Aliamphritea ceti: one gene and its partner. The protein of the gene in region 2 interacts with the protein of the main gene of each other region in a pairwise test. Links are inferred from orthologs where the notes say so. Each region holds a gene or a part of one and is shown on either strand. Other genes may lie near its edges. The genes, in order: OCU49_RS14395 and OCU49_RS22735.

What was found.
Region 1: the proteins of OCU49_RS22735 (region 2) and OCU49_RS14395 interact in binary tests that used the Escherichia coli proteins (3 or more experiments, as listed by UniProt). The link is inferred for Aliamphritea ceti from one-to-one orthologs.

What each region holds. Positions count from the first base shown.
Region 1 is NZ_AP025282.1:3,133,016-3,141,862, forward strand. What follows is about bases 5,448-8,847. They hold OCU49_RS14395 (2-oxoglutarate dehydrogenase E1 component), read right to left. Parts: upstream 8,480-8,847; coding sequence 5,648-8,479; downstream 5,448-5,647. Other genes in these bases: odhB (2-oxoglutarate dehydrogenase complex dihydrolipoyllysine-residue succinyltransferase), read right to left, coding at 5,448-5,601. Also shown: OCU49_RS14370 (sensor domain-containing diguanylate cyclase), read right to left, coding at 1-507; sucD (succinate--CoA ligase subunit alpha), read right to left, coding at 676-1,551; sucC (ADP-forming succinate--CoA ligase subunit beta), read right to left, coding at 1,554-2,720; lpdA (dihydrolipoyl dehydrogenase), read right to left, coding at 2,915-4,357; more of odhB, read right to left, coding at 4,396-5,447. UniProt on the Escherichia coli protein: E1 component of the 2-oxoglutarate dehydrogenase (OGDH) complex which catalyzes the decarboxylation of 2-oxoglutarate, the first step in the conversion of 2-oxoglutarate to succinyl-CoA and CO(2).
Region 2 is NZ_AP025282.1:4,989,545-5,006,528, reverse strand. The notes cover bases 936-3,865. They hold OCU49_RS22735 (ATP-binding cassette domain-containing protein), read right to left. Parts: upstream 3,393-3,865; coding sequence 1,479-3,392; downstream 936-1,478. Other genes in these bases: OCU49_RS22730 (TIGR02444 family protein), read left to right, coding at 3,509-3,865; OCU49_RS22740 (LysE family translocator), read left to right, coding at 936-1,445. Outside these bases: OCU49_RS22745 (HDOD domain-containing protein), read left to right, coding at 1-675; more of OCU49_RS22740, read left to right, coding at 810-935; more of OCU49_RS22730, read left to right, coding at 3,866-4,012; BamJ family beta-barrel-assembly machinery protein, read left to right, coding at 4,175-4,897; OCU49_RS22720 (bifunctional protein tyrosine phosphatase family protein/NAD(P)/FAD-dependent oxidoreductase), read right to left, coding at 4,958-6,676; OCU49_RS22715 (MBL fold metallo-hydrolase), read right to left, coding at 6,794-7,672; OCU49_RS22710 (helix-turn-helix domain-containing protein), read right to left, coding at 7,796-8,629; OCU49_RS22705 (DUF6506 family protein), read right to left, coding at 8,668-8,982; OCU49_RS22700 (LysR substrate-binding domain-containing protein), read right to left, coding at 9,060-9,911; OCU49_RS22695 (hypothetical protein), read left to right, coding at 10,102-10,275; OCU49_RS22690 (RidA family protein), read right to left, coding at 10,316-10,705; OCU49_RS22685 (sulfite exporter TauE/SafE family protein), read right to left, coding at 10,890-11,618; OCU49_RS22670 (DUF58 domain-containing protein), read left to right, coding at 12,688-13,689; OCU49_RS22665 (transglutaminase TgpA family protein), read left to right, coding at 13,686-15,695; OCU49_RS22660 (BCCT family transporter), read right to left, coding at 15,855-16,984. UniProt on the Escherichia coli protein: Genetic data indicate it may be involved in ribosome assembly or function.

The DNA of each region.
Region 1 (8,847 bases), 1.9 Mb from region 2 along the record:
GATATCCAAGATCATCAAACCCCAAAGCTGCATTGCAGAAGAAGCAAGAATATCAGCCAAGTCTGCTTCAAATTTTCGGCGATTATAAAGCCCCGTCAAAACATCCGTATTGGAAATGCGCTCTAGTTCTTTTTCGGCTGCGGTATCAACAACCACTCCTGTAAACCCTTTTATAACCCCCTCAATACAAAGCGGCTCATAAATTGCGTGATAATAATGGGAATCACCATCTTTCTTTATAAAATGGGAATCATATCGAACCGCCTCCCCAGCCAAAACTTTATGGTAATGAACCAGATTGGCCTCAAACGCCTCCCGACCAATAACATCAGCAATGCTTAACCCAATTGCGTCCGACTGAGAAATACTGTGAGTTTTAGAGAAAAAAGAATTGATATATGTATAACAAAGCTGACGATCTACCGCATAAAATAATACCGGAACAGACTCAGCTAATTGCTTAAAAACAAGGGAATTACAATCTGACTCAACTTTACGGGAAACCATATTACGCCTTACACAAAGGATACTTCAGAACCCTTAAGCGACACCTGCTACCGTCGCACACAAATCACATCTAACAGCGCTTCCCTAAACACAAGCTGAACAACCCGCCAAAAATGCAAAAAGGCAGCCGTAGCTGCCTTTTTTATAATGCCGTAACAATCTGGAATATTATTTCCAGCCAGTCACTTCACGCAGACCATCTGCGATTTGCGCCAGAGAACGAACAGTCTTAACGCCAGCAGCTTCCAGAGCAGCAAACTTCTCATCAGCAGTACCTTTACCGCCAGAGATGATCGCGCCTGCATGACCCATACGCTTACCCGCTGGTGCAGTAACACCGGCAATGTAAGACACAACAGGCTTAGTAACGTTTGCTTTAATATAAGCAGCCGCTTCTTCTTCTGCAGAGCCACCGATCTCACCGATCATTACAATCGCTTCAGTCTGCGGATCATTCTGGAACATTTCCAGAATATCGATAAAGTTAGAACCTGGGATCGGGTCACCACCGATACCAACACAGGTAGACTGACCGAAACCAGCATCTGTAGTCTGTTTAACCGCTTCATACGTAAGAGTACCTGAACGGGAAACGATACCAACCTTACCTGGCAGGTGAATATGACCAGGCATGATACCAATCTTACACTCACCCGGAGTGATAACACCCGGACAGTTAGGACCGATCAGACGTACATTCAGCTCATCGCACTTCACTTTACATTCCAGCATATCCATAACCGGGATGTGCTCAGTGATACATACAATCAGCTCGATACCTGCATTCGCCGCTTCCAGGATAGAATCTTTACAGAATGGCGCTGGCACGTAGATAACAGATGCAGTCGCACCGGTTTCAGCAACAGCTTCAGATACAGTATTGAAAACTGGCAGACCCAGGTGCTCAGAACCACCCTTGCCTGGCGTTACACCGCCAACCATTTGAGTCCCGTAAGCAATTGCCTGTTCAGAATGAAAGGTACCCTGGCCACCGGTGAAACCCTGACAGATCACCTTAGTATCTTTGTTAATTAAAACTGCCATGATTATTTACCCTCCGCTGCTTTTACCGCTTGCTCAGCAGCGTCTGTCAGACTGGTCGCTGCAATGATCGCCAGACCAGATTCAGACAGCAGTTTAGAACCCAGCTCTGCATTGTTACCTTCCAGACGTACCACAACAGGCACCTCTACACCGACTTCTTTAACCGCGCCGATGATACCTTCAGCAATCAGATCGCAACGTACGATGCCGCCAAAGATGTTAACCAGAACCGCTTTAACTTTAGAGTCTTCTAAAATAATCTTGAACGCTTCGGTTACACGCTCTTTAGTCGCGCCGCCACCTACGTCCAGGAAGTTAGCCGGGAAGCCACCGTGCAGGGAAACGATGTCCATCGTACCCATTGCCAGGCCTGCACCGTTAACCATGCAGCCAATGCTGCCATCCAGCGCAACATAGTTCAGATCCCACTCAGCCGCGCGTGCTTCACGCTCATCTTCCTGACTTGGATCTTCCATTGCCTGCAAATCTTTGTGACGGTAAACAGCGTTACCATCGATCGCTAACTTAGCATCCAGACAGTGCAGGTTACCTTCTGCAGTAATAACCAGCGGGTTGATTTCCAGCAGCGCCAGGTCTTTTTCCTGGAACATTTTCGCCAGACCCATAAAGATCTGCGTGAACTGTTTGATCTGCACGCCTTCAAGACCCAGCTTGAATGCCAGCTCACGGCCCTGGTAAGGCTGTGCGCCAGTCAGAGGATCAACAGTAGCTCTAAGAATTTTCTCTGGTGTTTCTTCCGCAACTGTCTCGATTTCCACACCACCTTCAGTAGATGCCATGAAAACGATACGACGAGAAGAACGGTCAACTACCGCACCCAGATACAGCTCATTAGCGATATCGGTGCAGTCTTCTACCAGAATTTTAGATACAGGCTGACCATTTGCGTCAGTCTGATAGGTCACCAGATTTTTTCCTAACCACTTAGCGGCAAATTCAGACGCTTCAGCAGGAGAATTAATCAGCTGTACACCGCCAGCCTTACCACGGCCACCGGCATGCACTTGAGTCTTAACAACCCACTTGCTACCACCAATTTTTTCAGCCGCTTCAGCAGCAGCTTCCGGTGTATCTACAGCGTATCCTTTGGATACCGGCAGACCATATTCGGCAAACAGCTGTTTGCCCTGGTACTCATGAAGATTCATGCTCTAATCCGTCGTTTTTACTTTTGAGGTCTCTGTACACAATGGGGAGAGGCCATTGACGTACAGCCCAAAGGTTGCAAACACCCAGCAACTGCAGATACAGCATGCCGGGTATAAACAACGATAATCAACCGGGGTCTCCGGTCGAAATCTAAAACCATAAAGCCCCTGCACTTACTACAGGGGCTTTTTAATTACTTACGCTTACGGCGATTAGCCATATGGATTGCGTGACCATCCACAGCCAGTGCTGCTTCGTGCACTGCTTCACTCACTGTCGGGTGAGCAAATACAGTCAGCTGCAGATCTTCTGCAGTTGAAGAGAATTCCATTGCAATTGCAGCCTGAGCAATCAGCTCAGACGCGATACCACCAACCATATGCACACCCAGGATGCGGTCAGTTTTTGCATCAGCGATCATCTTCACGAAACCGTCAGTATCATTTGCTGCCATGGCACGGCCAGAAGCTGCAAACGGGAATTTACCAACTTTAATCTCAACACCTTCCGCTTTCAGTTCCTGCTCGGTTTTACCGACCCAGGCCAGCTCAGGATGTGTGTAGATGATGCTTGGAATAACATCGTAGTTCATTTGCGCATGGTGACCAGCAATGATATCTGCAACCATGATGCCTTCTTCAGACGCTTTATGCGCCAACATCGGCCCACGCACAGAATCACCAATTGCGTACACGCCAGGCGCTTCTGTACGGCACTGACCATCAACAAAGATGAAGCCACGCTCATCCAGTTTAACGCCGGAATCATCTGCCAGCAGACCATTCGTCTGAGGACGACGACCAACCGCAACAATCAGCTTATCAACGGTAATTTCCTGATCACCATTGGCATCGGAGTATTTAACTTTAACTTCTTTGCCATCGACGATTTCAGTACCGGTACAACGGGCACCCAGCTTGATATCAAGCTTTTGCTTCTTGTACAGCTTGGCGGCTTCTTTAGCGACGTCTTTGTCGGCCATTGCCAGGAAGCTGTCCATGGCTTCAAGTACAACAACTTCAGTACCTAAGCGCGCCCAGACAGAACCCATTTCCAGACCAATAACACCGGCACCAATAACGCCCAGACGCTTAGGCGTCTCATCGATATTCAGCGCACCTTCGTTATCCAGAATCAAACCTTCGGTCAGTGGCGCCGGTGGAATCTCAACCGGTACTGAACCAGAGGCCAGAATAACGTTTTCTGCATCATAAACAGTTGCAGCGCCGTCAGCAGCGGTTACTTCAACGCGCTTATTTGCTAACAGCTTACCTTTACCAGCCAGCAGCGTTACGCCGTTCGCCTTAAACAGACCAGCAATACCGCCAGTCAGGTTTGAAACGATTTTGTCCTTACGGGCAACCATCGCCTTAACATCCATAGTGACTTCGCCACCAACCTGAATGCCGTGAACATCAGCGTGCTGTGCATTATGGAACTGGTGAGTAGATTCCAGCAAAGCCTTTGAAGGGATACAACCAACGTTAAGGCATGTACCGCCTAACAAAGGTGCACCTTTAGTATCGACCCACTTCTCTACACACGCGGTTTTCAGTCCCAATTGTGCGGCTCGAATCGCAGCTACGTAACCACCAGGGCCAGCACCAATCACGATGACATCAAATTTATCTGACATTTTTACCTACCTTTAAAATTTCTGTAAGGGGGCTGAATTTATACGTCTAGCAACATCCGAGCTGGATCTTCTAAGAGATCCTTAATAGTAACCAGGAATTGTACAGCTTCCTTACCATCAATCATACGATGGTCGTATGACAGAGCCAGGTACATCATTGGTAAAATTTCTACCTGACCATTGACCGCCATTGGGCGTTCCTGAATCTTGTGCATACCCAGAATTGCAGTCTGCGGTGGGTTCAGAATTGGCGTAGACATCAGGGAGCCAAATACACCACCGTTAGTGATAGTAAAAGTACCACCCTGCATATCATCGATACCCAGCTTGCCGTCACGACCGCGCAGACCAAAATCGCGAATTGTCGCCTCAACGTTCGCCAGACTCATCGCATCAGTATCACGCAATACTGGCACCATCAGACCACGAGCAGTAGATACTGCCACACCGATATCCTGGTAACCGTGGTAAACCATATCGTTACCATCGATTGAGGCATTTACCGCAGGGAAACGCTTCAGCGCTTCAGTTGCAGCTTTAACAAAGAAAGACATGAAACCAAGACGGGTACCATTGTGCGTCTTCTCGAACAGATCTTTGTACTGCTTACGCAGCTCCATGATCGGCTTCATATTTACTTCGTTATAGGTTGTTAGCATTGCAGCATTTTGCTGTGCTTCAACCAGTCGCTTAGCAATAGTTGCACGCAAGCGTGTCATCGGTACACGTTTCTCAACGCGCTCGCCAACAGGCACTGTACCTGGCGCGGCCGCAGATGCGACTGCAGGCGCAGCGGCAGGAGCCGGCGCAGCAGGCTTGTTCTGAATAAAGTTAGCAACATCTTCCTTAGTGATACCGCCATTCTTGCCGGTACCTGAAATCTGCGCTGCATCAAGACCGTTTTCTTCGATCAGCTTACGCGCAGCCGGGCCAACTTTATCAGCATCCGTAGCCGCAGGAGCTGCCGTAGGTTCAGCAGCGGCAGCAGGAGCTGCTGATGCCGCAGCACCAGCCTCAAAAACACCCAGTACTTCTTCACTCAGTACGGTATCACCTTCACCTTTGAGGATGTCTTTAAGAACGCCATCAGCCGGCGCCACAACTTCCAGCACAACCTTATCGGTTTCAATATCAACAATCAGCTCGTCAGTAGAACAAGCTTCACCAGGCTGTTTGTGCCATGTAGCGACTGTACCGTCGGCTACGGATTCAGGGAACGTCGGCGTTTTGATTTCGATAGACATATTCTTTCCTTTTCAGTGTTACTAACAGGCGTTTTCTGCAGGCCTGTTAGCCATTGATTGCTTCATTAACCAGTTTTTCCTGCTGCTCAAGGTGTACAGAAATGTACCCTACAGCAGGTGCGGCTGCATGTGGCCGGCCGACGCCGCCCAGTTGAATAGAGCTGTTATGACGCGCAAGTGCATGACGCATGTGGTGCTGACTACAGTACCAGGCACCCTGATTCATCGGCTCTTCCTGACACCAGACAACAGACTCAAGATTGGTGTAATCCTTGATAGCCTCATACATCTGATTTTCAGGGAACGGATATAGCTGCTCAATACGTACGATTGCTACATCATCCTTTGCCAGCTCTGCACGACGGTTATACAGGTCGTAATAAACCTTACCGCTACACAACACGAGACGTTTCACTTTAGCCGGGTCCAGCTGATCAGTTTCACTGATTACTGTCTGGAAAGTGCCGCTGGCAAGTTCCTCAATACTGGAAACAGCCTGCTTATGACGTAACAAACTCTTCGGCGACATAACCACCAGAGGCTTACGCAACGGACGTACTATCTGACGGCGCAATAAATGATAGATTTGCGCTGGAGTAGTAGGTACACATACCTGAATATTGTGTTCAGCACACAACTGCAGGTAGCGCTCAAGCCGGGCTGAAGAGTGCTCAGGACCCTGACCTTCAAAGCCATGCGGCAACAACATAGTCAGGCCACACAAACGCGCCCACTTATGCTCACCACTGGTGATAAACTGATCGATAACTACCTGAGCACCGTTCGCGAAATCACCGAACTGCGCTTCCCAGATAACCAAAGCGTTAGGCATTGTTGTGGCATAGCCATATTCAAATGCCAGTACCGCTTCTTCTGATAAGAAAGAATCATGCAAAGTCAGCCGGGGCTGATCAGGTGCAATATTCTGTAACGGCTCATAAACAGCCGCATCTTTTTGATTGTGTAATACCGCATGACGGTGCGAGAAAGTACCACGGCCAACATCCTGACCAGTCAGGCGAATCGCATGCCCTTCCGCCAGAACTGAAGCATATGCAAGCATTTCTGCACAACCCCAGTTAACAGCCATTGCACCAGCTGCCATTTTTTTGCGGTCGTCATAAATTTTCTGCACCTGACGCTGAACAGCAAAGCCCTCTGGCACTTCACAGATCTTCTGACCTAATGCCTGTAGTGTTTTGATGTCAACACTGGTGTCACAATCAAATGACCATTTGTGACCCAGATAAGGCGTCCAGTCTACAAACAATTCTTTATTTGGTTCCAGTACCAGAGAATGGGTAACGTGCTTGCCGTCTTCCAGGTTCTTCCGGTAATCCTTCTCCATTTGCTTGCTCTGCTCCTGCGTAATGACGCCCTCGTCAATTAGCTGCTGAGCATAAAGTTCACGGGTAGTTTTCTGTGCTTTGATCTTTTGATACATCAGCGGCTGAGTACCAGAAGGCTCATCTGCTTCGTTGTGACCACGACGGCGGTAACACACCAGATCAATAACTACATCTTTCTTAAATTCGGTACGGTAATCCACAGCCAGCTGGGTTACAAAACGCACCGCTTCAGGGTCATCACCGTTCACATGGAAAATAGGCGCCTGTACCATCTTAGCGATATCAGTACAGTATTCTGTAGAACGCGAATCTTCCTGCTTATCTGTTGTAAAACCAACCTGGTTGTTAACAACAATATGAATGGTGCCACCGGTCTTATAAGCACGGGTCTGGGACATCTGGAATGTCTCCATAACCACACCCTGACCTGCAAATGCCTGATCGCCATGAATATTAACCGGTACAACGGTGTTACCCACAGGGTCATTACGACGATCCTGACGAGCCCGCACTGAACCTTCAACCACTGGCGCTGCAATTTCCAAATGGGATGGGTTAAACGCCATCGCCATATGCATTTCGCCACCATCTGTCATGATGTTTGATGAGAAGCCCTGGTGATACTTTACATCACCGGAAGTTTCCAGCGTTTGAACGCCTTCAAATTCACCGAATAGCTCAGCAGGATTCTTACCAAAAATGTTTACCAAAGTATTCAGACGGCCACGGTGAGCCATACCAATTACCAGCTCACGGGCACCGTGCTTACCGGCACGGTGAATCAGCGTATTCAGGCAGACAATCATTGATTCGCCGCCTTCCAGGCCGAATCGTTTGGCACCGGCAAAACGGGAGCCCAGGTATTTTTCAAGACCTTCAGCTGCCGTTAGACGCTCCAGAACCATCACTTTCTTTTCTGGCTCTACAGTAGGATGGGCGCGTACAGGCTCTAAACGAGACTGAATCCAACGCTTCTCCTTGGTATCAACGATGTGCATATACTCTGCACCCACCGTTGTACAATAAGTCTTTTTCAGGTCATCCAGAATAGACTTCAGCGTTGCTTCTTCAGCACCGAAAAACAGGGAACCTAACTGGAAAGTCGTATCATAATCTGCCTCAGACAGCTCATGAAAACGAGGATCTAAATCAGGTATAGGCTCACGTACGACCAGATTTAACGGATCGATTGTGGCAGCCTGATGCCCCCGCACACGATAAGCGTTGATCATCCGCAATACGCGAATCTGCTTTTTCTCGTGATCAGAGCTGACGCTTGAAGCAGAGACAGGGGCTGCCCGACGCTGGTTCTTAGCAATAAACTGGAAGTGTTCACGCACCGCTGTGTGCGGTACATCCTGTGTAATGTTGTCGCCGACTTTAGGTAGCCGGTCAAATTCTTCACGCCATTCCTGAGGAATTGCGTTGGGGTCCATCAGATAGGTTTCATACAGCTGCTCGATGTAGGATAAGTTGCCACCGTAAAGATGCGCATTCTTCCACATCAGCTCCATTATGCCTTCTTGCATTATTGATCACCCTGGCTCAAAGGAATATCAACGTTCAGGTTGCACCACGTCCCGACTGATACGGCCAATCTAGCCATTTCCTTTATGGTTATCGTTTATTATTTCTCACGTATATAGCCCCGAAGTGGTAGCACTTATACAGGGACAGATTCTACGCTTTTTGCACCCGCCTTCATACATGCAAGGCACTAAGAATCTTAAAGTTTTCTATTTTTGGATCATATACAACTTTTTTTTACTTACAAAAATACGACACCCACCCTGCTCATCCGATTCAAAAGCGTCTTCTAACTGATTTGGTGTATAAATTTCAACCATTCAGACCGAAGTACCTTTGTACCATCCTCACGCAACTCTGAACATTCCCC
Region 2 (16,984 bases):
GATGTGCAGTCTGTTGATGACGCAGTGGTTCGGGTACTGGGTTTTGATCTGGTACTTAATCTGGCCTTAGGTGTTGCAATGGGGCAGACCCTGGCGGTGCCGGATGATACGCCGCGTGAAGGTGTTCCTTTCTGGCAGCAGGCCGTTTATACGGCAGCATTGTGTGAGCTGTTATGTAAGAAGGTGCCGGTAGCGGTAAGGCCTAAGCTAGGTATGGTTTACCTGGCCGGGTTGCTGCATAACTTCGGTTATCTGGTGTTGGCACATGTGTTTCCGTCGTATTTTTCTCTGTTGTCCCGTTATATCGAAGCAAACCCGCATATGTCGTCTGAATATATCGAGCAACAGGTATTGAATGTTACCCGAGAACAAATCGGCTCATGGCTGCTGGATAGCTGGTCTCTGCCTGCGACGGTATGTGAAGCGGTTCGCCATCAGCAGGATCCTGATTATCAGGGAGAAGCTCAGCAGGAAGTAGGTTTGCTTTATATTGCATCCCGCCTGTTGCGTGCCAAGGGGTTGGGCGATGGCCCTGAAGAAGAGATTCCGGGTGCGTTGTTCAAGCGTCTACAGATCAGCCGTGAAGACGCGGATGAAGCAGTGGAAAAAATCCTTGAGAATCGCACTGAGCTGGAAGCGCTGGTGAACTCAATCGCGCCGGCAAAAGCCAGTTAAACTGAGTAATAGTTAGCGCCATCAGTTAGCTAATAAGATAAGCGCCCCAGTTAATACTGCGGCGCTTTTTTGTTTTAATAGCTTAGAATGTAGACCCTCAAAGCGCGTATTAACGATCAATACACGGAGTCAGTATGGATGTTTCACAGGTTATAACCTTTACGTTGGTTGCCGCCTTACTGGTGATGTCACCGGGGCCGAATGGTGCCCTGATTTTTAAATCAGTGACGACCTCAGGCAGAGCGGCAGGTTTTGCCAATGTAGCGGGGTTCGTGGCTGCATTTTATCTGCACGGTGCTTTGTCCATACTGGGTATCTCGGTGCTTCTGGTGCAATCGGCGCAGTTGTTTTTTATCGTTAAAATACTCGGAGCAGCGTATCTCTGCTGGATAGGTATTAATGCTTTGCGTGCGGCCTGGAAGGGTAGTGCTGTTACGCAGTCTGCTCAGACAGTTAAAGCGGTTAAGCGTCAAAGTAGCAGGCATGCGTTTCTGGAGGGCTTTTTGACTAACGCATTGAACCCTAAGGTTTCGATGTTTTATTTAGCGGCATTTCCGCAGTTTATTCCTATGGGTGAAGGCGCTTCAGCTGCGTTCTTGCTGGTGTTTGTCCACTCGGTGATTAACCTGTTGTGGTTCTCTGGCATGGTGATTTTGCTGTCCCGCTTTATGGGCTTCACCAGAGCGGGTGTATTTCAGCGGGTGCTGAAGGCAGTAACGGGAGTGGTATTCGTGACATTTGGTATAAAGCTGGCGTCTTTTGAAGCCTGAGATTGACGGGCTCAGTGGTCTGAGCCCGGGAGTTTAATCTGCGGCAGTCAGCTGCTCGAGCTCTTCAAGCTCTTCGAGTTTTTCCATCCATTCTGTTTCAACCACTTCGCTACGTTGCTGCAGACTGGCCTGCTGCTGTAACACATCTTTCAGTTCAGCTTTACGGGCGTCTTCATAAATAGATGTGTCCGACAGTTTTTCTTCGACTTCAGTCAGCTTTTCAGCCAGTGTTTCCATTTCTGCTTCGAGCTTTTCAGTGGCTTTCTTCAGTGGTCGCAACTTACTGCGGCGCTCGGCGGCAAGACGTTTTTGTTCTTTGCGCTCAGCAGCACTGGCCGAACGGTTTTCCCGCTCAGGTTGTTCTGTCTGGTTATCTTCACGTCGCTGGTTGGCGAGCCATTGCTGGTAGTCGTCCATGTCACCTTTGAACTGCGCGACCTGTTGATCGGCGACCAGCAGGAATTCATCGACACAATTACGCAATAAGTGACGGTCGTGAGAGACCAGAATCAGTGCGCCTTCAAAGCCCTGCAAGGCGAGCGTTAACGCGTGGCGTACTTCCAGATCCAGGTGGTTGGTGGGTTCGTCTAATAGTAATAAGTTAGGTTTTTGCCAGGCAATCAGTGCCAGCGCAACCCGGGCTTTTTCACCGCCGGAAAATTGTTTAACAGGTTCCAGAGCCCGGTCGCCGTGAAAATCAAAGCTGCCAAGAAAATTACGTATTTCCTGGTCCGTGGCTTTCGGTGCAATACGTTTGATATGCAGGCTTGGAGAGGCTTCCAGATCCAGTGCTTCGAGCTGATGCTGTGCAAAGTAACCAATCTTCAGATGCTCACCGCTTTTGCGTTCACCACTGAGCAGTGTCAGGTCTTCAGTCAGGGACTTTATCAGCGTCGATTTACCGGCGCCGTTTGGCCCCAGCAGACCGATTCGTGCGCCAGGTACCAGACTCAGTGAAACCTGTTTGAGAATAGCTTTGTCATAACCAAGATCGGCTTTGTCCAGTGCTAACAGCGGGAACGAAATCTTATCGCTGGCTGGAAAACCAAATGTGAACGGGCTGTCGACGTGTGCGGCAGATATTTTTTCCATTCGCTCCAGTTCTTTGACCCGACTCTGTGCCTGTTTAGCTTTGGTCGCTTTGGCTTTAAAACGGCGTACGAAGTTTTCTATTTCTGCAATACGTTGCTGTTGTTTCTCAAACTGCGCCTGTTGTTGTGACAGACGCTCAGCACGCATGATTTCAAAGTCTGAATAACCGCCTTTATATATATCTGTTTTTTGACGGTGCATATGCACGATATGCGTAGTGACGGCATCAAGGAAATCACGGTCGTGGGAGATCAGCAGTAAGGTTCCCGGATAGCTTCGCAACCACTGTTCCAGCCAGATAGTGGCATCCAGATCCAGGTGGTTGGTCGGCTCATCGAGCAACAGAATATCTGAATGACACATCAGTGCCTGAGCCAGATTCAGGCGGATACGCCAGCCCCCTGAGAAAGTACTGACGGGGCGAGTGGCGTCGCCGGGTTTAAAGCTCAGGCCATTAAGTAACTGATGAGCACGGGACTCAGCGGTATAACCGTCAATTGCGGCCATTTCAGCGTGCAGTTCGCCACTGCGATGATGGTTACCACTGTTTTCAGCTTCTTCCAGTTGCTGTTGAACCTGGCGTAAGCGACGATCACCGTCGAGGACATACTCCAGCGCACTGCGGTCAGAGTCCGATACTTCCTGAGCCATGTGCGCAATGATCAGATTAGTAGGCAGCTGAAGATCACCCTCATCGGCTTGCAGTTCGCCAAGAATCAGTTTGAACAGTGATGACTTACCCACTCCGTTGGCGCCGATGATTCCGACTTTCTGGGAGGCGTGAATGGTCAACTGGGCCTGGTCGAGCAGACGTTGCGGGCCGCGTTGCAGGCTGAGTTGGTTTAACTGAATCATGGTTCTTACCGGGCTGGCAGGCTAATATCGGATGCCGGTATAAATCCGGCGCTGATTTTGGCTGCGGATTCTAGCACAATTCAGCCCGTGAATATGACTTTGAGCGAGACCAGAATATGTCGGATAGACAGTCAGCAGAGAATAGCTTGTGGCAGTTTGCAGTGAGTTTTTATTCCCGACCGCAGGTGGCGCAGCTTTGTCTGCAGTTACAGTCTGAACAGGGGCTGGCCGTCAACCGGGTATTATTTTGTCTGTGGCTGGCGCAGCAGAAGCAAGGTGTAGTAGCTGAGCTGTTTAATGATAAGGCGTTACAGCACTGGCATTACGAACGCCTGTTACCGTTACGTGCTTTACGTTACAGCGTGCGTGAAGAGTATCAGCAGGATAGCCGTTTAGAGGCTGTATATGCACAGTTGAAGCAAGCTGAATTAGCTTGCGAAAAAGCTGAACTACAGATGCTTTATGATTTGGCGACGGCGAACGATCTTTGCCCTGCGTTATCTCTGCCGGGTGATGACCTGGCCAGAGCAAACCTGGAAGTGTATCTGGAGACAGTTCAGGGGCACTGGTCTGAGTGGCTGCAAAGGTTATTGGATTTATCCACTGAAACTGAGGATTAGGTTGAACTTTTAACCGGCAACCCCCACTAAGGCAGGATATAAAGAAGTAGCTATGTTAAGTTGGGCGCTGCGTATAAATTCTGTGCAGATAGCTTTATGCAAAGATCTCAGGCTGAAAGCTGCCGACTCCGATATTCGGACAGACAAAATTAAGGAAATGAAATGAAAAAGACGCTGGTTGCTGTTGCTGTTGCAAGTGCGTTCCTGGTGGGTTGTGGTGAAGAAAAGAACGCCCCTGCACCGGTGGAAAAGCCTTACACTCTGGATAGTGAAACGAAGAAGTTAAGCTACGGCCTGGGTATGGTTTTGGGTGAGCGTTTAAAGGCTGACTTTGAAACAATGGATTATGATGCGTTGCGTCGTGGTGTTGAAGCAGCGTATGCGGAAGAAGAAGGCCTGCTGAGCCGGGAAGAAGTTGAAAAAGTACTGATGGAAGCTCAGCAGAAGAAAGTTGAGCTGGCACAGCAGGAAGCCGCTGCAGCAGCGGACAAGAACAAGCAGGCTGGTATGGATTTCATGGCTGAAAATGCCAAGAAGCCAAACGTGACGACTACTGAGTCTGGCTTGCAGATTGAGCACCTGAACGAAGGTGTTGGCGAAAGCCCTACCGCTGAAGACTCTGTGATGGTGCACTATAAAGGTACGCTGATTGACGGCACTGAGTTTGATAGCTCTTACAGCCGTGGCGAACCGGTTTCTTTCCCGCTGAACGGTGTTATCCCTGGCTGGACTGAAGGTTTACAGCTGATGAAGAGTGGCGGTAAAGCCCGTTTGGTTATCCCGGCAGATTTGGCTTATGGCCCTGCAGGTGCGGGCGGTACTATCGGACCTAACGCGACTCTGGTCTTTGAAGTTGAATTACTGGAGATTAACCCAGAAGGTTAATTTCGGATTCTGAACTGAAAACGGGAAGCCTTGGCTTCCCGTTTTTTTATGCATGAAGGATTATTTTTCCAGAGCGTCAGCAGCTTCATGTCTGGCTGGGCGATGACTGAGAATTTCTGGCTGTGCCAGCCATTCCTTACCTTTGAGCATGGCGTTCCAGTATATCCAGGGCAGCATTTTTTCTTTCAGAAACCAGGATAAGCGGGATGGTCGGGTACCTTGTACCAACCAGGTTGGGAAAGACGGCTGTAGTTTCCCTCCATAGCCAAATTCGGCCAGCACTATCTTACCTTTTTCAACTGTTAGCGGGCATGAGCCATAACCGGCATAGATAGCTTTGGGTGCTTTACCTTTGAGTGCCATCAGGACATTTTCTGCGACTACCGGTGCCTGTTTACGAACGGCTGCGGCGGTTTTTGCATTCGGTGTGTTACTGGCATCACCCAGACCAAAGATATCGCCATAATTATTGTGTTGTAAGGTTTCAGGATCGAGGTCGAGCCAGCCGCTGGTGTCTGCCAAAGGACTATTGCAGATAAACTGTGGTGCTTTTTGTGGTGGGCAGACGTGAATCATATCGAAAGATTTTTCGACCTCCTGTATCTCGCCATCAGCATTATTGACATTAAATTTTGCCGTTTTAGCTGAGCCGTCAATGCTGGTCAGCGTGTGCTGAAACTGCAATTGAATGGCATATTTTTCTACGTATTCCATCAGGGCCGGTACATAGTCAGCGACACCAAATAACCCCGGTCCGGCGTTACAGAATTCGACGTCAATATTGCTTAACTGGCCACTGCGTAGCCAGTGATCACAGGCGAGATACATAGCTTTTTGCGGTGCTCCGGCACATTTGATTGGCATAGGTGGCTGAGTAAACAGCGCTTTACCTGCTTTGCAGTTTTGTATCAGCTCCCAGGTATAAGGTGCCATATCAAACTGATAGTTAGAGGTCACGCCATTGCTACCAAGATTTTCTCGCAGTCCGGAAATTGCTTCCCAGTCCAGTGTCAGGCCCGGAGCTACTATCAATATGCGATAGCCTATCCGCTCGCCATCTTCCAGTGCCAGTTGTTGCTGGTCAGGTTCGAAATGACTGACAGCTGCCTGATACCAATGGCAGCTTGGATGCATCACGTCTGACATGTGACGTACTGTGTCTTTGCGGTTAAATACACCGCCGCCTACCAGTGTCCAGCCAGGCTGATAGTAATGTTCGGAACTGGGGTCGACGATGGCAATGTCCAGGTCGGGCTGGCGTTTTAGCAGGCTTGCTGCAGCTGCCTGACCTCCGGCACCGCCACCGACAATCAGAATATCGTGCTGGCGACTGGCATTTATTGGTTGCGTATCTGGCTGATTCGCGGCTGCTATGAGGCGTTGACGCTGGGGCTCCAGGTCGTAACCGGCCTGAGCTGTGGCCTTGATAATGGCGTTAATATCTAATCTGGGGGCCTGTGACAGTGCCCAAAGAGTTGCGCTTCGGGTACCGCTAAGGCAAAACGCCAGTGCAGGGCCTTGCACTTCATGAAGCAGAGAGCTGAATTTGGTTACGTCTGCATCGGTAATATTACCTGCTTCGACAGGAAGGTAATGCCAGGCGAGACCCAGTCGCTCACAGGCTTCCGCCAGTAAACGGTGGTCCGGCTGATCTTTGGATTCATTGGCTGGCCGGTTACAGATGATTGTCTGAAACCCCAGCGAAGCCGCCAGACCTATATCGGTAGGGTTTATTTGCGGTGTGATACTGATGAAAGGGCTAAGTTGACGCACATCCATGACAGGGTCCTTTTTATTATTTTAGGCACGGTCAGCACAAGGTTGCTGTTATGAGCAACCGGTGCAGGGCTTCGAAAAGGTATTGGGCAAATAGGCAGGCATGCGACCTGCCAGTATTCAGAAGAGGTTGAGGGGAATTTTTAGATAATGCTGCCCGTTATCTTCTGCGGGTGGCAAATGCCCTGCACGCATATTGACCTGTACAGAAGGCAGAATCAGTTTTGGCATGCTAAGGGTGGCGTCCCGGCTGGTACGCATGGCCACAAAGTCTGTCTCGTTGATGCCTTCCTGAATATGAATGTTATGTTGACGTTGTTCTGCGACGCTGGATTCATGAGCGTATTCATCCCGTCCGGGGGCTTTGTAGTCGTGACACATAAACAGACGGGTGTTATCCGGCATTTGGAAAATACGCTGGATTGACTGGTATAGCATAGCAGCATCACCGCCGGGAAAGTCGCAACGGGCAGTGCCGTAATCCGGCATAAAAAGAGTATCACCGACAAATACCGCATCGTCGAATACAAAGGTCATGCAGGCCGGGGTATGGCCAGGTGTATGCAGTGCCTGACCGGTTAACTGGCCAATACTTATGCTGTCGTTATCTTCCAGCAAGATATCGAACTGGCTGCCATTAGTGGCAAATTCTTTCTCTGCATTAAATGCTTGGCCAAAGGTTTTCTGTACGCTGCAAACCTGTTTGCCGATACCTATAAGCCCGCCGGTTTTTGCCTTCAGATAAGGGGCTGCAGAAACATGGTCAGCATGAACGTGGGTTTCCAGAATCCAGTCAACACTGAGTGACTTACTGTTAACAAATGCCAGTATTGCATCGGCGGACGCTGTACTGGTTTTACCGGATGCATAATCAAAATCCAGGACTGAATCTATGATCGCACAGTGATTAGAGTCAGGATCCTGAATAACATAACTGAAGGTAAATGAAGGCTCATCAAAGAAGGCGGTGACAATGGCAGGTTTGGCTGCGGCAGACATTAGGCTATACCTGTTTAGTGTTTTTAGTTATAAGTATAAAACTATTTGGAATATATAAATTAGATCAACCTAATATGATTGTCAATTCCGGCGTCTAAAAGTTCTTGGTGAACATACGAAAGTTTAGTCGCCGACAGGATGAAGGTAAAAATTACATTGGGGGTTAGCTACACGTAAATACTGAGTGGGCGTGCTGCCGGTGAAGTAGCGAAAATCACGAATGAAGTGTGATTGATCGCAATATCCCTGTGCCAGTAAGGTGTCGAGACAAAAGTGGACGGGCGCCTGGGGCTGTTTTAACAGAAGTTTTAAGGTGGCCTGAAAGCGGGCGGTGCGGGCAAAGTATTTGGCGCTTACGCCTGTAAGCTGCTTAACACTGCGTTGAAAAGCTCTTTCGCTAAGGTCTGTTGCCTGCTGAATAGCCTGAACGGAAAATTGAGTATGCTGATAATAGAGTTGATCAATGGCGTGCTTCAGCAGATTTTGACCTGGCAATTTTGTATCTAACCGGGAAGTAAACCATGGCTGCAGCTGGTTAACCAGTGCGTCATGATGGCTGTTGGTTATCGTATCAGGCAATACGAGCCCCAGCTCACTAATGTGGATAACCTGATCGCTAAAAACATTCAGTGGTATAGCAAACAGACTGAAAAAACCGGCAGAGCGGAAACGAACACTGAACAGATGAATTCTGCCGGCGGGTTTGATTTTCAGCTGGCTCAAGCGTGGGCATATACAGACGGCCTGTTCGGCACGGAGCAGAGTAACTGTAGTCACGGAAGGACCAGCAATGCTGGTTTGTATCAGTTCGACATCGTCCGCCAGATTCAGCAGTATTTCTACCCCGGTACCGGGCAGATAGTCAGGCATGTTTATTCGACATTGCGCTTCAATGCTCCAGAACTGTGCAATGTATGGCGTCAGTGACGGTATAGGGTAGGTACAGTGCCTGAGCATGATAATGGCGAATCCTTTAGTCAGGAGAGCAGATTATATTACTGCGCTACTATGGAATCACCACTGACAAAGTTTAGCAGCGGATGCTGATCAAACCTCACCACTCCAATGTGTACACGTCCGGCTGCCGCATGGGTTAGCTGTGCAACGCCCTGATGGCCGAAACCGCCACAGAGTTCTACCGCTGCGACGCCTTCGCTAATAAGGTTTTCTAGGGATTCACAGGCTTGTTGATAACTGTTAACTGCGAGTGTTTTAACTTCAACGCCGGGTGTTTTTACCCAGCCCTGATGCTGTTCCGGGTTAGCGTCAGGGGTAATAAAAATAAATGCTGCTTTAATCGCGTCGTTCATGGCTGACTCCTTCATGTTGAATGATTGAGTGGCAGCCTAATCTTCCAGTGCTGTGTTGTATTGGATAAATCCGCCAATCAGTTAATGATCAGATTTTGTCTGGCCAGAAGTTTTTCCAGCTGTTGCGCCGGTGCTGACGGGTGGCTGCGCAGTTCAATATACATAGATTGCAGTTCGGGTAGCTGTGGCAGGTCAGCCAGTTGCCAGTCTTGCCCCAGTCCGCGCAACGGCCGCACAGTAACGCCGAGTCCCGCACGCACCGCCATCATCAGGCTGGCAAAGCTGCTGGTGTGATAAACCTGCTCCCATGTAATGCCCGCTTGATCTAATGCTTCAAGACCGCGCTGGCGAAACTGACATTGGGGTGACAGAAATGCCAGCGGTAAAGGTGCACCAGGCTGTGGATAGAACTGAGCAGATGCTACCCAGGCAAGAGGCTCTTCACTGATTTGCAAGCCTGTCAGTGCCGCCTTATCAGGCTGTAGTAATAAGACTAAGTCATAATTACCGGCATCAAATTCTTTACCCAGTTCCTGACTAAAGCCACAGTGCACTTCTAAGGCCAGCTGTGGGTTTGCCTGACGGAACTGTCCCAGCAATGCAGGTAACAGGGTTTCAGACAGGGCCTGAGATATACCAATTTTTAGTTGCTGATACTGGCGGGGGCCGGCAATGGCTGCGACGGCATCCTGATGGCTGCTGAGTATGCGGCGGGCATGACCAAGAAATATTTCACCTTCAGGGGTGAGAATGCGCTTGCGGCCTTCAGCCTGAAACAATGCTACACCGACTTCCTGTTCGAGTTTCTTAATCTGCTGGCTAACGGTGGATTGAGTTTTATGCAGCCGTTCAGACGCTTTAATAAAGCCTTGCTCGTGGACCACAGTAACAAAGGTATTGAGCAATTCAGAAGAGAGATTTGCAGACATAGTCATAGACCTGTTCAAAGCGTTATCAGAAAAATTACATATTGTGATTAAAGTCTTTTGAAAATTAGTTCGTAATTTACGATCAATTTAATAAATATAAATCGTTATTATTGATTTATTTTCGTCTTTAAACTTGCCTTTGTAAACCTGAGCAGATGAATAGCTTAGCGACTGGCAGAGGTACAGATTGATGGCAGAGTTAACGAATAAGCATGACAGGGAAGAAGATAGGATTCGCCGGGACAGCAATGGAGCGATTGATTACGGGTATTATCAGTTGCGGGGAAGAAGGGCGAGAGCGGAAGCAGCCTGGAAGTTAATCCGTTGTATGCTGACAGACAGAAAATCAAAGAATCAGCAATGAGATGCCCGGTCGGAGGGGCACCCCATTGCCGATTAGTGCTCTAGCTTGCTAGCTGTGTCTTCATCGCTGCATAAGCGACGATTTCACAAAGCATTTCCTCGCGGGCCAGGCCCGCGACGATCATTGCAGCTCTGTTAGGGAACGGAGCTTCAAAATATTCTGCGTAAACCTGATTGAAAATTGGTAGCTGGTCGCGGTGCGTTACGTAGATCAGAACCTGAGTGACGTCAGCCATTGTCAGACCTGCAGCTTCAATCGTGTGTTTAAAGTTCTCCATGGTCTGGCGAGCCTGTGCTTCGATGCCGCCTTCAACTACCTTACCTTCAGCGTTAATTGGAATTTGTGCTGTGGATAGGTGACCGTTTGCCGTTACGGCCCATTCAAGTGGTGCTTTTGATGCGAACAGGTCGGTCTTTACAGCTTGTTTCATGGGGTTTACCAGTTTTTTAGTCATTCATGGTGAAAATAAGAATGCGCTAACCTTCAGCGGTTGCGTCACAAGAATCATAGGAATTTATTTTCGATAATAAAAATTAATTATTTATATTTTTTAATAATTTAATCTTATTAGTGGTGGTGGGCCTGGTAGGTGTGATTAATTTTTTGTTTGTTTTTCATGGAGTTGAGGCCGACATGCAGAGAAGCGATAAACCTGCAATCAGCATCATTAAGTCCAAAATTCTTTCAAACTGGCGTGGACGCATTTGTAAAACAATGTGTTTGCCCAGCCAGGCTCCGATGATAAGAGTGCTTCCAACGATGAAGCCGTTGAGCAGTATCTTGGTATTAAGTACATCGAGATTGTCGAACGCTGACAGCTTGGCCAGATAGACCAGCATTGAAGCGGCTGCCTCACTGGCAATCAGAGGTCCCTGTAACAGTCCGAAAGCGGCAAATGCAGCAATACTCAGGGGCCCGGATGAGACAACAATACCGGTGATAAAACCGATAAATACCCCGGCTAAGCCCAGCTGCCATAACTTTATACTGAATTGTTTTTGCTTCAGGTGGCGACGCAATGGCAGCATGATCAGAAAGAAGCAGCCAAGGATCAGGTTCGCCGTGTTTTCCGGCATGCTGATCAGAGTATTCGCACCCAATGCGGCGGCGGGAATACTGGTAAGAGAATATGCCAGTACCGCTGGCCAGTGGATCTGTCGCCACCAGATAATTACTCTGCCAAGATTTGCCAAAACAGCGGCCACAGCCATAACCGGCACTGCTACTTTAGCGCCGAAACTGTAGAACAGTATCGGGAGCAGTATGATTGAAGAGCCGGTGCCAATAATGCCTGCCAATGTTCCGGCGAGTAGTCCGACTATAATGATAAACAGATAATCCACACATAAGGTCCTGAATTTACGTAAGTTTCACTTTAGGAAGGGAAACCTTGTATGACAACTAAACAGGTTTGCAATGCTGCACTATATATGTGACAAAATAAGCCAACTGGCTGGTTAACGGCCTCTCTGAACTAAAAAAGGAAAAAGGCCATGCAGGAGAGACTGCAGCAACTTGCAGCGGTAATCGACGATGTTTTACTGGGCAAGCCTGAGGTAATCCGTTTGTCTCTGGCCTGCCTGTTAGCACGGGGGCATTTACTCATAGAGGACTTGCCCGGGTTGGGTAAAACCACTCTTGCCCATGCATTGGCAAAGGTACTTGGGCTGGAATATCAGCGGGTGCAGTTCACCAGTGATATGTTGCCGGGAGATATTCTGGGGGGGGCTATTTATGATCAGCAGCAATCTTGTTTTCGACTGCATAAAGGTCCTGTTTTTACAGAGCTCCTATTGGCTGATGAGATTAACCGGACGTCGCCGAAAACCCAGAGTGCTTTATTGGAGGCAATGGAAGAGCGGCAGGTCTCTCTGGACGGTCAGCGGCATCCGTTAGCAGAAGTTTTTTTTGTTATTGCTACTCAGAATCCTACCGAACAATACGGTACTTTTCCGTTACCGGAATCTCAGCTGGACCGGTTTTTAATGCGTGTTTCGATTGGTTATCCCACGGCTGCAGCAGAGGAGCAGATGCTGCTTCAGGGAGGTGCCTCGGATCAATTGAGTGGTGTACAGCAACTGCTGACAGCAGATCAATTATTGGAGGCGCAACAAATCGTCAGTCAGCTGCAGGTCTCGCCTGCTGTGATCAGCTATCTGCAACGGCTGGCGCAATACAGTCGCGACAGTCAGCATTTCAGCCTGGGGCTCTCGCCCAGGGGTAGTCTGGCTGTGCTGAATGCGGCTAAAGCCTGGGCATTCCGCAGGGGCGGGCCTATGTTCTGCCTGATGATGTACAACAGGTATTTCCTGCGGTTGCCGGTCATCGTCTGGTGGGACGGGAATTATTGCATGCCGGGTCAGGGCATGATCCAGCCCGTTATTTGTTATCTCAGGTTGATGTACTCAACTGATGGCACGCCGTTTCTCTCTGGCTGACCGCCTGGCCCGACGGATGCGTCGCTGGGCCATTGCCCGTCATGAATCAGGACAGAAGATCGAACTGACGCAGCGGGTTATATATATTTTCCCTACCTGGGCCGGGTTTGCTTATCTGGGCGTCAACCTGCTGATTTTACTACTCGCTATTAATTATCAGAACAACCTCGCCTATGCGGTGTGCTTTATGCTGGGGGCAGTGTTTCTGATATCTATTTTGCACACATACGCAACGCTGTCCGGCGTGGTTGTTGAAACAGGGCGCTGTGAGCCGGTGTTTGTGGGTGAGGATATTGGTTTCAGTTATCAGCTTAAGGCGGCGGACAGGCAGGTAAACCAGATTACACTGGCGATTCATGATGCGGACTTACGTTCAGTGGCCATTGCTGCTGGAGGCAGTGCTATTCTGACGCTGTATCGCCCGGCATTGCAAAGAGGCTGGGATGAAGCCGGCGCGTTGTATATTGAAACCCGATATCCATTGGGATTAATCCGCGCCTGGAGCTGGGCGTCTTTGCAAAATAAATGTCTGGTATACCCTAAACCTGTGCAGGCTAAACGGCCACCGCCGCTATCTCCGGCTGCAGCGGAAGGCAGCAGGCCGGTCGGCAGTCGTCAGTCGGGTACCGATGCATTTCAGGGGCTGGATGATTATCAGGTCGGCGATTCACTGAGCCGGATTGCCTGGAAAAAACTCGCCAGTGGCCAGGGGCTAAAAGTACGCAGCTATACCACTGAACAGGGGCAAGAGTATTGGCTGGATGCCAATGTCTGGCCGGGCAGTCGGGAAGTAAAAATTTCAGAAATGACCTGGCAGGCCTTGCAATATCACGCTCAGGATCAGACTTATGGTTTACGCCTTGGTGGCGCCGATCTTGCGCCGGCTAAAGGCAGAGGGCATTTGGATGCGGTGCTGAAACAGCTAGCGCTGAGTCCTGGTGCTGCCAGCCAGTCAGAAGATGGAGGGCCGCTATGAGTTTATTTGCCCACCAACGGTCTGAAAGTAAGTCTGCATTACCTGCTCTTAGTGCCCGTCGCTGGTTATTGTTCAGCACTGTGCTGTGTATGTTGCCACAGGCGCTAAATATGCCTGTCTGGATGTCAGTAGTGTCTGGTGTGTTACTGGTATATGTAGGCCTGCGGCTAAATAGAGGGTTAGCGGAACCACCGCGTTTACTGAAGGTGCTGGCCGTATTGGTGATTCTGGCTACAGCCGCTCTTAGTGTATTGGACCGCTCAATGTTGCTGGGGCTGGTTATTTTACTGGTTATGGCGAATACCCTTAAGTTACTGGAGTTTCGCACGTTGCGGGACGCCTGGGTTATAGCACTGGTGAACTGCTTTATTATTGCCGCAGCGTATCTGTTTTCCACCAGTATGCTGGCGGGTGCTTACGGTGTGGTATCTATTATCGTACTGCTTGCCAGTCTGGTTGCACTGCACAGTGAGGTTCAAAGCGGGGCTATAAATGAAGTTGCAGCAGCGCAGTCATTGCGTTGGCAGCCTGTAAAAACCGCAGGGTTACTGTTATTGCAGGCGTTGCCGCTGGCGGCACTGATGTTTCTGGTTTTCCCCCGTATAGGCCCGTTATGGAGTCTGGAACTGGGGTCAACTGCCGGTCGTACCGGTCTTTCAGATAGCATGGCGCCCGGAGAAATCAGCAACTTGTTACGCTCTGACGAAATGGCGTTTCGGGTGAGCTTTAGTGGAGAGCCTGTAGCAGAGCCGGAGCGCTATTGGCGGGCGATGACGTTTGATTCTTTTGATGGTCAGCGCTGGCGTATAGATGCCGCCCAGTCACAGAGCCAGTTATCAGGTATTAGCAGCAGCGGTGATTATCAGGTAATCGCAGAACCGGCAACCAGTAGCTGGCTTATTGCCTTAACGCCGGTACGAACTGGCACGCAGGGATTAAAGCTGTTTGCTGATGGCACTGTACGGGCTCCAGAGCCTCTGCAACAGCGTTTCACCTATAATCTTGCATCTGAGGTCGATACTAAGGAATCGCTCAGTAAAGAGGCATACAGGCGCTATTTGCAGGTGCCTGCCGGGAATCCCCGTGCAAGGGCTTTAATCGATCAGTGGCTGGCGCAAGGGCTGACAAAATCACAAATAGTTAAGGCAATTCTGCAGCAGTATCAGCAGCGTTTCAGTTATACCTTGTCACCTGCCCGGTTACAGGGGGACCGGGTGGATGAGTTTTTCTTTTCAACCCGGGAAGGTTTTTGTGAGCACTTTGCCAGTGCAACCGGGCTGATGTTACGTATGGCCGGTATTCCCACCCGGGTGGTGGGAGGCTATCTTGGCGGGGAGTGGAATCCATACAGTCAGTATTTGCTGATCCGGCAGTATGATGCTCACGCCTGGGTTGAAGCCTGGATGGATGGCCGCTGGCAGCGAATTGACCCGACAGCAGCAGTGGCTCCGGAGCGGGTCAGAGACGGTGTCGAAAACTTACTGCAACAGTCACCGGGATATCTGGCTAACCAGCCGTTAAATATCCTGAATTTAGAACGACAGTTTGCGCTGCTGGCTGAACTGCGTTTGCGTTATCAGAGCCTTAACTATAACTGGCATCGCTGGGTGCTTGGCTACGACAGCCAGCAGGAAGATCTGTTACAGGACTGGTTGGGCAATCTTAATTATCTGAAATCAGTGTTATTGATACTGTTACCGGTCACGGTGGTGTTGCTATTCATTGGCTGGTGGCTTTTACGTGCCAGGCCTTTGTACAGGGATCAGATTTCACTGGATACGGAGCGCCTTTCAGACCGGGTTAGCCGGCAGGATCCAAATCTGGCCCGCAGTTCTGATGAAACTCTGCAACAGTATAGCCAGCGTTTGTGTCAGGCTTTGCCTGAGCTGAGTGAGGTGTTGTCAGGTTGGTCAGATGCTGCCGGGAAAGCACAGTATGACGTGTCTTCTAATGCCAATATGAAACACTATAAGCGCAGCCTGAGAAAGTTACGTCGCCGTCTATAATTCTGTAAGCCAAGCCAAGCCAAGCCAAGCCAAGCCAAGCCAAGCCAAGCCAAGCCAAGCCAAGCCAAGCCAAGCCAAGCCAAGCCAAGCCAAGCCAAGCCAAACCAACAAAAAAGCCCCCGTCAGTTACCTGACGGGGGCTTTTTTACAGTACCGGATCTAGTTGTTCGTAGAAGCTGATGGTTCAGCGCCCAGACCTTCTTTATCACGGATATCGTCGCGGATCAGTGCTTTGATCATAGAGATACACATCAGGAACATGATCATAGTGAATGGCAGTGCGCCGATGATCATTGCGTTCTTAAGTGCGTCCATACCACCGCCACCAGCGATTAGCAGAGTAGCGATTACCAGCGTCAGCAGAACACCCCAGATGATGCGGTGCAGATTACCAGTTTCCTGAGCGCCACCAGACATGATGGTGTTCATTACCAGAATACCGGAGTCAGCAGATGTCACCAGGAAGGTCATGATCAGTACAACACACATGATAGTGATTGCAGACAGCAGACCGCCGTCAATCATCAGTGCCAGTGTTGCGAACAGCTTAGCGGTAGCAGATGCACCGATGATGCTGCCTTCAGCTACGCCAGACAGTTCCAGATCGATCGCAGTACCACCCAGGATAGTCATCCATGCGAAACATACCAGTGCCGGAGCAATAACTGCACCCAGTACGAATTCACGGATAGTACGACCTTTAGAGATACGCGCCAGGAACAGACCTACGAATGGAGAGAATGCAATCCACCAAGCCCAATAGAAAGTAGTCCATGCAGACTGCCAGCCAAACTGACGGCCTTCTTCGGTAACTTCCCAGATAGCCGCTGCAGTAGCGTCGAAGTTTTCAGTTGCCTGCAGGGCAGCCGGCAGGCCAGCCTTGAAGGACTCGAAACCACCCCATGGGCCAGTCGCGTGTAATGCCTGCAGATCTGCAGGTGGCAGAGAACGGGCAACTTCAGGCAATGAAGCAACAAAGCTGTCGTAAGGAGTCGGGCCGTAAGCGCCGAAAGACAGTGAAACAAAGTTCAGGATGTAATCAACCAGTGCTGTACCGTAAGTGGTCATGGCAAAGCCGAATGAACCGAAGAATACGAAAGTCAGCAGCAGGATCAGAGACAATACCAGGTTCAGGTTAGACAGGTATTTTACCCCGCGACCTACACCGGATACTGCAGAGACAATCGACATACCCATGATCATAATCAGGGCTGCCAGCAGACCAACTGTGCTTGGTGCTGGTTTAGTGTCGATATCTTTCATTAGCCATTCCATGCCGGTAATGGCAT